DNA from 3 places in the Clostridium sp. CTA-17 genome. Region 2 is predicted to be linked to each of the others. Evidence: riboswitches for the same ligand, from Rfam matches in the RefSeq annotation. Region 2 holds a riboswitch; each other region holds the start of a gene.
What was found. Region 2 has a riboswitch for cobalamin ahead of ACYUCG_RS06205 (ECF transporter S component). Riboswitches for the same ligand answer to the same signal wherever they lie in the genome.
Positions count from the first base shown of each region.

Region 1 (3,981 bases), on a different contig from region 2:
GTTAGCTAAAGCTTTTAAAATTGTAGACTTTCCACATCCATTTGGTCCTATTATAGAGATGTTTTCTCCTCTGTTAATATTGAAAGATAAATTATGTATAACATCATTTCCATCATACCCACAGCATAGATTTTTAACTTCTAACAAAATATCACCTACTTCTCTTTCCAAAATAAAGATAAGCAAAAAATGGTGCTCCAATTAATGCTGTAATTGCTCCAACTGGTAATTCTGATGGAGAAATTAGTGTTCTTGAAACTAAATCTGTTAATACCATTAAAGTTCCTCCAAGTATAATACACATTGGAATTACTATCTTATGATTAGAGCCAAATATTTTTCTAACTATGTGAGGAGTTATAAGATCAATAAATCCTATAACACCACTTAAGGCTACGGCACTTCCAGTTAAAATAGCTACTGAAACAAGTAGTGTCTTTTTAACCTTTTTAGTTTCAACTCCTATTGCTTTTGCACCTTCTTCTCCAAAACTTAAGATATCCATTTCTCTTGTATATCTTATAACCATAAAAATTCCAATTATGAAAAATGGAATTCCAGCAAAAACATATGACCAACTTTTCATAGCAAATGATCCCATTTGCCACATAGTAATTGCCTTTATATCTTCACTACATAAGGCTGTTATAGTAGTTAACATTGCACTAGTAAAAAGTGATAATACCATACCTGCTAAAATTACAGTATTGTTTGAAAGTCCTCTATCAACCTTATTGGAAAAGATAATAACGGCAAAAACCGTTAAAACACCACATAAAAATCCTATAATAGGCATAGCTAAATTTCCTATTACAGGTATTGAAATTCCAAGAACTATGTACATTCCAACACCTAAGGAAGCTCCTGATGAAACGCCTAAAGTATATGGTGATGCTAATGGATTTTTTAATATGGATTGAATTATAGCCCCACTAACTGCAAGGGAAGCTCCAACTCCAAAAGCTAATAGTACTCTAGGTAATCTAATTACCCAAATAATTGCTACGTCCTCTGGTTTTATACTAGCTCTAAGGGAAAAACCAAAAATTTTATTCCCAACTATAGAAATAGTATCCCATATACTAATATTGGAACTTCCAATGGAAGTTCCAATACAAAGTACTAATAATACTAATGGAATTGATAGTAATATTAGTAGTTTTTTCTTTTTAGATTCCTGCATATTGTTCTGGATAAATATCCTTTGCCATTTGTTTTAATGCATTTATCACATATTGGCTTCCACGTGATGATGCATTATTGTCTACTAAGAATATTTGATTATCCTTAACAGCAGTTATTGTATTCCATCCTGGACGTTTAGCAATTAAATCTGTAGCATTTTCAATATAGCTTTCATTTGTTAAAATCACATCTGGATTTGCCTTTATGACAGCTTCTTCACTTGGAGAAATCCAACCTTTTTCATTAGCAAATATATTTTCTGCGCCAACTATATTTAGTAAGCTATTTAAGAAAGTATCATTTCCAAAACTATAAAGCTTTGACCCTGACCCGATTTCAAAGTAAACAGTCTTCTTATCTTTTATAGTTTCACCTATAGCTTTAATCTTATTTACTTCGCTTTTCATTGAATCAACCATTTTGTTTCCTTCGGCTTCTGTTCCAGTTAACTTAGCTAAGAAATTGATATCTTCATATATTCCATCCATACTTTCACTAGTTGGAATATAAACTACAGGTATTCTAGCATCTTTTAAAACCTTAAATGGATCTTCTTTTCCTTCTCTATTATGACCTGAAGCTATTATTATATCTGGCTTAAGAGCTAATATGGCCTCTGCATCTGGATTTCTAAAGTCTATTTTAGGAATATCAGGATTTAATCCTTTTACATCTGCTGAATATTTATCAACACCGACTATTTTATCACCTATACCTAAACCTATTAATATTTCTGTATTAGATGGAGCTGTTGATACTATTCTTTCAATCTTTTTAGGTACTGTAAATTCAGTTCCTTCCATATCTTTCATTGTTACTGTTTTACTTCCACATCCAGTAAACATAAGTAATGCCATCATAGTTATCATTACTAAAGAAATTAATTTTTTTAAGTTTCTCATATTCTTCCTCCACTTTCACCTTTATAAATTCTTAAGTTATATGAAGGATTCCTATTTGATTTTATTTAATGATTTTAATATGTATTTTTTAATATTGCTAAGCATCCCTTACAATCTATAAAAGTAAATCTGAACTTTCTTAAATTAAGCTTAAATCATTATCAATCAAATTTATCTTTCATAAAACTTAACAATTAAAATCTTTGAGGCTTAGATTAATACGTAGAAAATAAAAAAACATACCATTTTAAGAAGGTATGTTAAGAATATTTAAAGCTTACGCATCCTATTATCCTACCCTCAGAAGATAATAGTACTTAAATAAAAGGCAGGTATCCCGACTTTGCTTCCTCCTCCATCTCGTCTTCCCACACAAAAAATGCAGTGACATATTGAGATTTTGTCTGCTTCACGGTTACTGAGGTAGTTGAAGACTTTAACTTCATTCCCTATTAAGTGAAAATCACACCAATTATTAGTTAATCAACTTGATTATATTATTATATTTTGCTATTGTCAAACATCTTAGTTTACCATAAAAGCTATTAATAATAAAAGTAATAATAAAAAACTTACTTTAAAACCTTTGAAAGCTCTTCTAAAAGCTTTTTGTTTTCTTCCCTTGTTCTAACTGCCACTCTATAGAAATTATGGTCTAAGCCAATATAATTACTACAGCTTCTTATTATTATACCTCTTCTAATTAATTCTTCTCTTAAATCTATATTTTTATTCAATTTAAAAAATATAAAATTTACTGCACCTTTAAAAATAGTAATATCTTCAAACTTTTCTAGCCCATTATATAAAAATTCATTTTCTTTTTTTATGTAAGCTATGCTGTTTTTAATATACTCAACATCTTTTAATGCTTCTCTTCCTGCATAGTCTGCCACTGTATTTACACTCCAAGGAGTTCCTACTGAATTTATTTTTTCTATAACATTAGTATTAGAACTTAATCCATATCCTAATCTTATTCCAGGAAAGGCAAATAATTTAGTTAAAGATTTTACTATAATTAAATTTTGGAAATTATTAAGTTCTTTAATAAGAGAATATCTATCATTATCTTCAACAAAGTCTAAGAAGGATTCATCAAAAACAACTATGACATTCATTTTTTTTGCTTTTTCTAATACTTTTAATGAAAAATCTTTTTCTATTAAAGCACCTGTAGGATTATTAGGATTACATAAAAATATAATATCTAATTCTTCTTTGATTTCTTCTAAAAATCCAGTATCAACTGAATAATTATCTTTTAATATATAATGGTTAACTTCACACTCTACAGAATTTAAAGCATCCTCATATTCTGAAAATGTTGGTGCCACTATAAGAGCCTTTTTAGGCTTTATTCCTCTTACTACATTAAAAATAACCTCTGCTGCACCATTTCCTAGTACTATATTTTCTAAAGCTACTTTTTCAAAGTCTGAAATTTCTTTTTTAAGTTCATAGTAAGTTATATCTGGATATCTCTCTATAGAATTTATCCCTTTAATCATGGCCTCTTTTACTTTTTCAGAGATTCCTAAAGGATTTATGTTAGCTGAAAAATCAATAATTTCATTTTCTTCTAATCCATAAACTCTCTTAATTTCTTCTACATTACCACCATGTCCTAAATTCATACAATCACCTCTAAAATATATCTAATAACAAGTGCTACTACCATTCCTAAAAAAGAAACCATTCCTAATATATTATTAGTCTTATAAACATCCGAAATTTCTATTTTCTTTTTAGCATCTCCTATGGTTGGTTTTTCTACAAGCTTTCCAAAATAGTAATTTGCTCCTCCAAGTCTTATTCCTAAAGCTCCTGCAACAGCTGCTTCTGGATGAGCACTATTAGGACTTGAATGATTATATCTATCTCTTTTGTATAT
Region 1 covers NZ_BAAABF010000001.1:794,166-798,146, reverse strand. The annotation lists gene ACYUCG_RS03460 (ABC transporter ATP-binding protein) at 1-147, opposite strand, end outside; gene ACYUCG_RS03455 (FecCD family ABC transporter permease) at 152-1,183, opposite strand; gene ACYUCG_RS03450 (ABC transporter substrate-binding protein) at 1,170-2,087, opposite strand; cobalamin riboswitch at 2,398-2,575, opposite strand; gene cobD (threonine-phosphate decarboxylase CobD) at 2,660-3,724, opposite strand; gene cbiB (adenosylcobinamide-phosphate synthase CbiB) at 3,721-3,981, opposite strand, start outside.
Region 1: another riboswitch for cobalamin. It lies ahead of ACYUCG_RS03450 (ABC transporter substrate-binding protein); the one in region 2 lies ahead of ACYUCG_RS06205 (ECF transporter S component).

Region 2 (3,981 bases):
AGCCTATTATATTAGTTGAACTTGAAAATGAGGATATTTACTTACCTATAAAGGAATATTTAGAAAATAATAATATTGAATATTTAAAACTTCCTCTAGGATGTTCAGTAGCAATCCATTCTGGTCCTAAAGTTTGTGCATTATTTTATGTAGAAGAATATTAAAAGAAACTCCTAAGGGAGTTTCTTTTTTTTACATAAATTTTCTTACTTAAAGAAATAATAATTTTGACTAAAAAAATAGGAGGACTAAAAATGAAATTAAAAAAAACATTTAAAGCTTTGGCTTTGCTTTTAGGAATAACTTCAATAATTGCTGGGTGTGGTTCAAATAATTCATCAGCTTTAAAAAAAGTAGATGTTATAGAAAAACAAGTTTATAATTTTGCCTTAGTAAAAGATGACTTTTCTAATGAGGAAAATTATTTTACTGATTTAGCTGTAGATGGATTAGAGAGAATAAAAAAAGAATATGGTGCTAGAATAGAAGTTTTTGATACTAATTCATCAGAGGATTATGAGAAGAGGCTTAGAGAAGCAGCTCAAAATAATGACTTAACTTTTGCTTCAGCCTTTAAATTTTTAGAGAGTTTAAATAATGTAGCTAAAGATTATCCAGATAAAAATTTTGCTATAGTAGATACTGTATCAGATCTTCCAAATGTAAAATCCATAGATTTCAAGGATGAACAGGGTGCTTTTTTAATGGGAATAATAGCTGGTAATACTACTAAAACAAATAAGGTAGGTTTTATAGGGGCAATAAAGGAAGAATTAATAGAAACATTTTTATCAGGATTTATGGCTGGATTAAAGGTTTCAAATGAGGAAGCATATAAAAATATAAAAGAAGGAAATTTAGTTCAGTATGTTGGGAATTTTAATGATCAAAAGAAAGCAAGTGATATAGCTAAAAAAATGTATGATGAAGGAGCAGATATAATATTTGAATCAGCTGGAGAGGCAGGAGAAGGAGTTTTTAAGGCTGCTAAGGAAAAAGGAAAGTATGCTATTGGAGTGGATATTGATTGGGCAGCAAGATTCCCAGAATATGCTGATGTTATATTATCATCAATGATAAAGAATCTAGATGAAGCAGTATATACTACAGCCAAGGAAGTTATAAATAGTGATTTTAAAGCTGGACCAAAAAATAAGATGGAAATAGGGCTTAAGGATAATGGAATTGAGGTGGCTAAAACAACTAGTAATTTAGTTTCTAAAGAAATTTTAGATAAAGTAGAACAATATAAAGAAGCTATTATAAAGGGAGAATTTAATGTGCCAGAAACTTTAGATGAGGTTGAAAATTTTAATATTAAATAAAAATAATAATACATAGGTTGACAAAATGTATATAATTATGTAATTATAAAGTGAAAATAAAATAAGAGCATTAGGTGTTTATTGACTTAATAGGGAAAGTTAAAAACTGCAGCCCCCGCTACTGTTGATAAGGACGAGAACAAAGGACCACTGTGATAAATAGTCATGGAAAGGATTGTTTTAGGATGATTTATTAGCCAGGAGACCTGCCTAGTATGCTATTCTTATTGTTTCGGAGGGAAGCATTATATAAGTTTAAAAAGTATGTAAATTATTTTAACTGGTGGGGAGAGTTATCCTTACCAGTTTTTTATTTGAAAGAATATTTACAGAAAGAATATGTATAAGCTTTTCTAAGGGTTAATTAGAAATAAAAATTTCTAAATTAACATTTTATTTAACTCTATTTAATTAAGCATCAATTATTCTAAGGTTATACAAAGATATTAGATTTTAGTATAATTATGAAAAATTGAAATTATAATTTATGTTTTATTGGGTATGAAATTTTATTTAATATTAAAAGTATAACTTGCTAGTTAATAGGTGCCTTATAATTTAGAGAGAAGGAAAATAATATTAATTAGGAGGGTAAAATAATTATGAATTTTACTAAGGAAAAAAAGAGATTAGATGTTAAGAGTTTATGTTTTTCAGCTATACTTATAGCAATAAGTGTTATATTAGCTAACTTTCCTATATTCTCTAGTATAGCATTAGATTCTATGCCAGCTTTTGTTGGAGGAATAATAATATCACCTGTAGTTGGTGGGATAATAGGACTTTTAGCTCATTTATTTGTAGCTTTAAGAACAGGATTTCCTTTAAGTTTACCAGTACATATTTTAGTAGCATTAGAAATGTTTGTTGTTGTATACATAACATCAATAATATTTAATAGAGGAAAAGTTGTTTTAGCAGGAATTGTTGGTACTCTTTTAAATGGAATAGTATTTACTTTAATAACAGGAGTATTTATGTATTTTGTTTTAGGAGGAATGAATCCAATAGACTTTTTAAAACTTTTAGGATTACCACTTACTTTAGCAAGCTTAGTTAATATAGTTGTAGCATTTATAGTAAGTAAGGGACTAAAAAATGCAAATATATAAGTTTAGAGACTTAACTGTATTAGAAAATGAAAAAAATAAACTAGTAATAGCTTGCGATAGTTGTGGTGGAATTGGTGAAAATGAAGCAGATTTTGTAAAAGCCAGTAATGAGATTGTATCATATTTCTCAGCTAGAGTATGTCTTTTTGAGCTTTTAGCTTTTAGAGCAAAACCATTAGTAATAGTTAATAATTTGGGTATGTCTATGAATAATGGGGGAGAAAAAATAATACAAGGCATTAATAGAGCCATAAAAGAGTATAATGCTGAGAACTTTTTTGAAGAAAAATCTAATTTATCAGAGTGTGTAACAGGAAGCACAGAGGATAACTTTAAAACTCTTCAAACTTTTTTAGGATTAACCATAATAGGAGAAAAAGAAGAAACATTAAAGGTTAATTTTGAAAAGGGAGATTCCATTTGTTTATTAGGAATACCTAAAGTTGGACAAGAAGTTTTAGAGGATATAAATAATAATCTTGGAGAAATTGTTACTTTTAAAGATTTTAAGATTTTAATAGATGATAAGAGTGTTAAAGATATATTACCTATTGGATCAAAGGGGATTATTCACGAAATAAGTGAATTAGAAAAGAGTAATAAAATAAGGATAAACTTATCCTATGAAGGCGATTATTTAAGAAAATCAGCAGGACCTGCTACAGCTTTATTATTTATTTGCAAAAATAATTCTTTAGAAGATATAAAGAACAAAATAAAGACTTCTATAATGGAAATAGGAAATATTATTTAAATTAAATATAAAAATAGTAAGGGCATTTATCAAAGATTAATAAAACTTATGAAATATTCTTAGAATCAGTAGATTTTTCTAAGAATTTTTGTGAGAGTTTTATTAAAAATTATTTTGGTATATGCCTTTCTTTTATAATTAGCTAAAATTTTAAATTATTGAAAAATAATTTTATTTGATGGATAATTATATAAGAAAGGTTAAAAGATAAAAGTGAATAGATTAGAATTAGATAATTTTAGGTGATATATATATGTTAATGGATTTTAATTTGAATTTAACTCAAGAGCAAAAGCTTATTATGACCCAGCAAATGCAACTTTCAATAAAACTTTTGCAAATGTCAACATATGATTTAAGAGAATATATTGAAAAAGAATTTTCAGAAAATCCTGTATTAGAAGCTCAGTATGAGGATACTAAAGAGGTATCAAAAGAGCAAGATAGATTAGAATATAAAGAGTTAGTAAAATATTTAGAGTCAGATAACTATGGCTCTCAAAGTTATGGTGAATATGATCAAGAAGGAATTTCACCTTTTACTTTCATAAGTAAGCCAGAATCTTTAACAGATTATTTAGAAGGGCAAATATTAGAATTACCAATAGATGAATATATGAGAAGTGTATGTAGTTATATGGTTGAGTGCTTAGATCAAAAGGGATATTTAGATATAAAAAAAGAAGAATTAATGTGGGAGCTAGATTGTTCTGAAGAGACTTTTAATAGGGCTTTAATAGTTCTTCATAATTTAGAACCTGCTGGTATAGGGGCAAGAGATTTAAAGGAA
Region 2 covers NZ_BAAABF010000002.1:400,837-404,817, forward strand. The annotation lists gene ACYUCG_RS06195 (DegV family protein) at 1-164, shown strand, start outside; gene ACYUCG_RS06200 (BMP family lipoprotein) at 255-1,325, shown strand; cobalamin riboswitch at 1,381-1,553, shown strand; gene ACYUCG_RS06205 (ECF transporter S component) at 1,928-2,437, shown strand; gene ACYUCG_RS06210 (hypothetical protein) at 2,424-3,191, shown strand; gene rpoN (RNA polymerase factor sigma-54) at 3,445-3,981, shown strand, end outside.

Region 3 (3,981 bases), on a different contig from region 2:
AAGGTTAGAAATTTCTTAGATGGAGTAGGTTTAAGTTTTAAAGATCTATTAAACTTTTTATTTGTAGTTATTACTGCAATAATAGCATTTTTAGTTATTTTTCTTTTTTTAAAAGTATTTAATAATTTTGGAAGTAAAATAAGAAAAAGATAAGACGAAAAGTCTTATCTTTTTTACCATTCACCAGGATAAGCAACTATGTGCAATGTAACTTGACGTCTTCCCCAAGATATACATTCATCATGAGAGTTCATGTAAAGATCAATAATATTTCCTTTTATAACTCCACCTGTATCTGATGCTATAGCATAACCATAACCAGGGATGTACACTTTTGATCCTAATGGAATTACACTAGGGTCAACTGCTATTGTACTTATTCCACCGGGGTCTCTTACAGGTTTAAGGCCCATAGCTGTTAATGTTCCTCCGCTATATGCAGTGGCTTCCATAGAAAGTGTTTTCTTATATTTGCCATCGCTACTAGGTTGGCTAGAACTATTATTACTGCTAGTATTATTTGAAGAGTTAGCAGCATTATTTTTAGCAGCTTCTTCTGCTTTCTTAGCTTCTTCAGCTTTTAATGATTCAATTTTATTTTTAGCAGCTTGTACAGAATTATTAGCTGCATCTCTAACTGAATCAATATTAAGTTGTGGTATTAATTGATTCAATGTGCTAACTGCACTTTCAAGTTCATTAATTGATGAAGATGAATTTATAACTGAAACTGAATGAGATATTAAAGACATTTCATTTTCTTTAATTACCTCTAAAACAGCCTCTTTTTGTCTGTTTAATTCATCAATTTTCTTTTGTTCCTCAAGTTTTTTGCTATCTAAAGTTTTAAGAGATTCCTCGGTTGAAGCTTTCAATTCTTTAAGTTCAGCTTGATCTCTCTCTAATTTTTTAATATCACTATTAAGAGAATCTTTTTGCTCATCTAAACTTTTTATAAGATTTTTATCTAAAGCTGCAACTCTTGCTAAAGCGTCTAATCTTGTTATTAAATCTGATAAGTCTTCAGATTTAAGTAAAAAAACTATTGGATTCATAGAATCCTTGCTTTTATACATGGCACGCATTCTTTTACCTAAAACAGATTGTTTTTCATCTATTTCAGTTTTTAAAGTACTTACTTTACTTTCTGTTTCTTTTAAACTTTCTTCTGTATCTTTCATTTTAGCTTTATTATCTGCTAACTTAGCATTTAATTCTTCGATTTCATTATTAAGTTTTGACACTTGAGAGTTAAGTGAAATAACTTCATTATCTAATTGTGAATATTTTACTTTGTTCTCCTGTATAGTAGATTTCTTATCATTTACTGTATCAGCAAAAACTACATGAGTAGCTGAAATACTAATTGCCATAGCAATTAACGCTGATAAAATTCTTTTTTGCATAAACTACACTCCTTTAGTTAAACTGTCCACAACTTAAGAGCATTTCATCATATATTACTGAATTATAACATAAAAGTCAAATGTAACACAAATTTAACCTTTAAACATTTAAAATATGGTAAGAAAAAATTAACAACTTAATTATACTACAAATATAGAAAATAAGAAATTTACCCTATATTGAAATAATTAAGATTATATATTATAATTAAAAAAAATAATATTTTATATTTTTAGGTTTGATTTTAATTAAAAGGGAAAGTGGTTAAAGTCCACTACAGCCCCCGCTACTGTGATAGGATACAAGTTTCTATTAACCACTGATTATATAAATTGGGAAGGGAGAAATGAGGATAAGCCTTAAGTCAGGATACCTGCCTAAGAATCGTAAACTAAGCTTCGGAGGGAAGAGATTAGTACTTATTTGTTCATAATTTTGAGGAATAATTACTTTGATTTGTAAGCATCTGTTCTTTGTAGCACAGATGCTTTTTATTTTAAAATTTTAGAGGTGAAATATGAAAAAAGCTATATTAGTAGTAAGTTTTGGAACAAGTCATTTAGATGCGTTAAATAATTCTATAAAAAAAATAGAAGATTCAATACAAGAAAGTTTCAAAGAATATGATATTTTTAGAAGTTTTACATCACATATGATAGTAAAAAAACTTAAAGAAAAACATAACATGGAAGTATTATTTCCAGAAGATGCTTTAAAGAGTTTAGCCGAGGAAGGATATGAGGAAGTTATTGTTCAACCACTTCATATTATTCCAGGAGAAGAGTTTGATTATATAAAGCATATGGTAAAGGAATATGAATCATGTTTTAAAAGGATAGAGATAGGAAGACCAATATTCCATTATGAAGGTTTTGAATCAGGTCCAGATGATTATTCATATTTCGTAGATACAATGAAAGATTTAATAGAAAAGAATTCTCCATGTGTATTTGTTGGACATGGTAGTGCTCATCCATCCAATGCTGTTTATGGATGTTTACAATCTGTTTTAATAGATAAGGACTATGAAGATGTTTTTGTAGGAACTGTAGAGGGATATCCTAATTTCTCAAATGTATTAAAGAAAGCTAAGAAGAAAGATATAAAAGAAATAACAATAATTCCTTTAATGGTTGTAGCTGGAGATCATGCTAAAAATGATATGGCTTCAGGTGAAGAAGATTCATGGAAGAGCAGATTTGAAAGTGAAGGAATAAAGGCTAATGTTGTCTTAAAAGGATTAGGGGAATACGAAGAGTTTGGGAATTTATACATAGATAGAATTAATGATGTTATTAATGGTACATATAAAGGACTTGGAGAAACTAAAAAGAAGAAACATAGAAGGGAAATGAAATAATGGATTACATGAAAAGCCCTATGGGAATTGAAAAAAGAAGTTTTGAAATTATAGGTTCTGAAATGCATGAACATAATTTTTCAGAAGAGGAATTACAAATAGTAAAAAGAGTTATACATACTACTGCGGATTTTGAATATCAAGATTTAATAGAAATAAGTGAAGGTGCTATAGAGGCAGGAGTTTCTGCTCTAAAGAATGGAGCTAAAATATATACTGATACAACAATGGCTTTATCAGGAATGAACAAAAGAGCATTAAAAGAATTAAATGCATCAGTTGAATGCTATGTTGGATTAGAAGAGGTATTTAAATTAGCTAAAGAAAAAGAAATAACTAGATCAATGGCAGGAGTTGAACTTGCAGCAAAGGAAAATGTAGATATATTTGTTTTCGGAAATGCTCCAACTGCCTTATTTAAACTTAGAGAACTTATTAAGGAAGGAAAAGCTAATCCAAAGCTTATAGTAGCAGTTCCAGTTGGTTTTGTAGGGGCTAGTGAGAGCAAAGAAGATTTAGATGAACTTGGAATTCCTTATATAAGAGTTAAGGGAAGAAAAGGTGGAAGTACAGTAGCAGCAGCTATAATAAATGCATTACTTTATATGAATTATAAAAGAGATATGTAATAAAGAAGGTAATCTAAATGTTTGATATGTATATAGAAAGTGGTGGAAAGAAACTTAGATGTGGATACACTACAGGGTCTTGTGCAGCAGCTGCTGCTAAAGCCGCCACTTATATGCTTTTTAATAAAAAAGACATAAGTGTTATAGAAATAGATACTCCTAAAAATATAAAACTTAATTTAGAAATACAAGATATACAGGCTAATAAAGATTCAATTTCTTGCTCCATAGTAAAAGATGGTGGAGATGACATAGATGCTACCTCAGGTCTTGAAATATTTGCAAAGGCAGAAGAAATTGAAGAAGGCTTTGAACTATGTGGAGGAGAAGGCGTTGGAGTAGTAACTAAAGAGGGTCTTTTTGTAGAAAAAGGACAACCTGCCATAAATCCAGTACCTAGAGAAATGATAAAAAAAGAAGTCTTAAGTGTACTTCCTAAGGATAAGGGAGTTAGAATAACAATTTTTGTTCCAAGAGGAAGAGAGATTGCTAAGAAAACATTTAACCCTAGATTAGGTATAGTTGATGGAATATCAATACTTGGTACTACGGGAATAGTTTATCCAATGTCAGAAGAGGCCTTAA
Region 3 covers NZ_BAAABF010000001.1:958,844-962,824, reverse strand. The annotation lists gene ACYUCG_RS04235 (hypothetical protein) at 1-153, shown strand, start outside; gene ACYUCG_RS04230 (3D domain-containing protein) at 174-1,406, opposite strand; cobalamin riboswitch at 1,625-1,802, shown strand; gene ACYUCG_RS04225 (sirohydrochlorin cobaltochelatase) at 1,925-2,767, shown strand; gene ACYUCG_RS04220 (precorrin-8X methylmutase) at 2,767-3,396, shown strand; gene cbiD (cobalt-precorrin-5B (C(1))-methyltransferase CbiD) at 3,414-3,981, shown strand, end outside.
Region 3: another riboswitch for cobalamin. It lies ahead of ACYUCG_RS04225 (sirohydrochlorin cobaltochelatase); the one in region 2 lies ahead of ACYUCG_RS06205 (ECF transporter S component).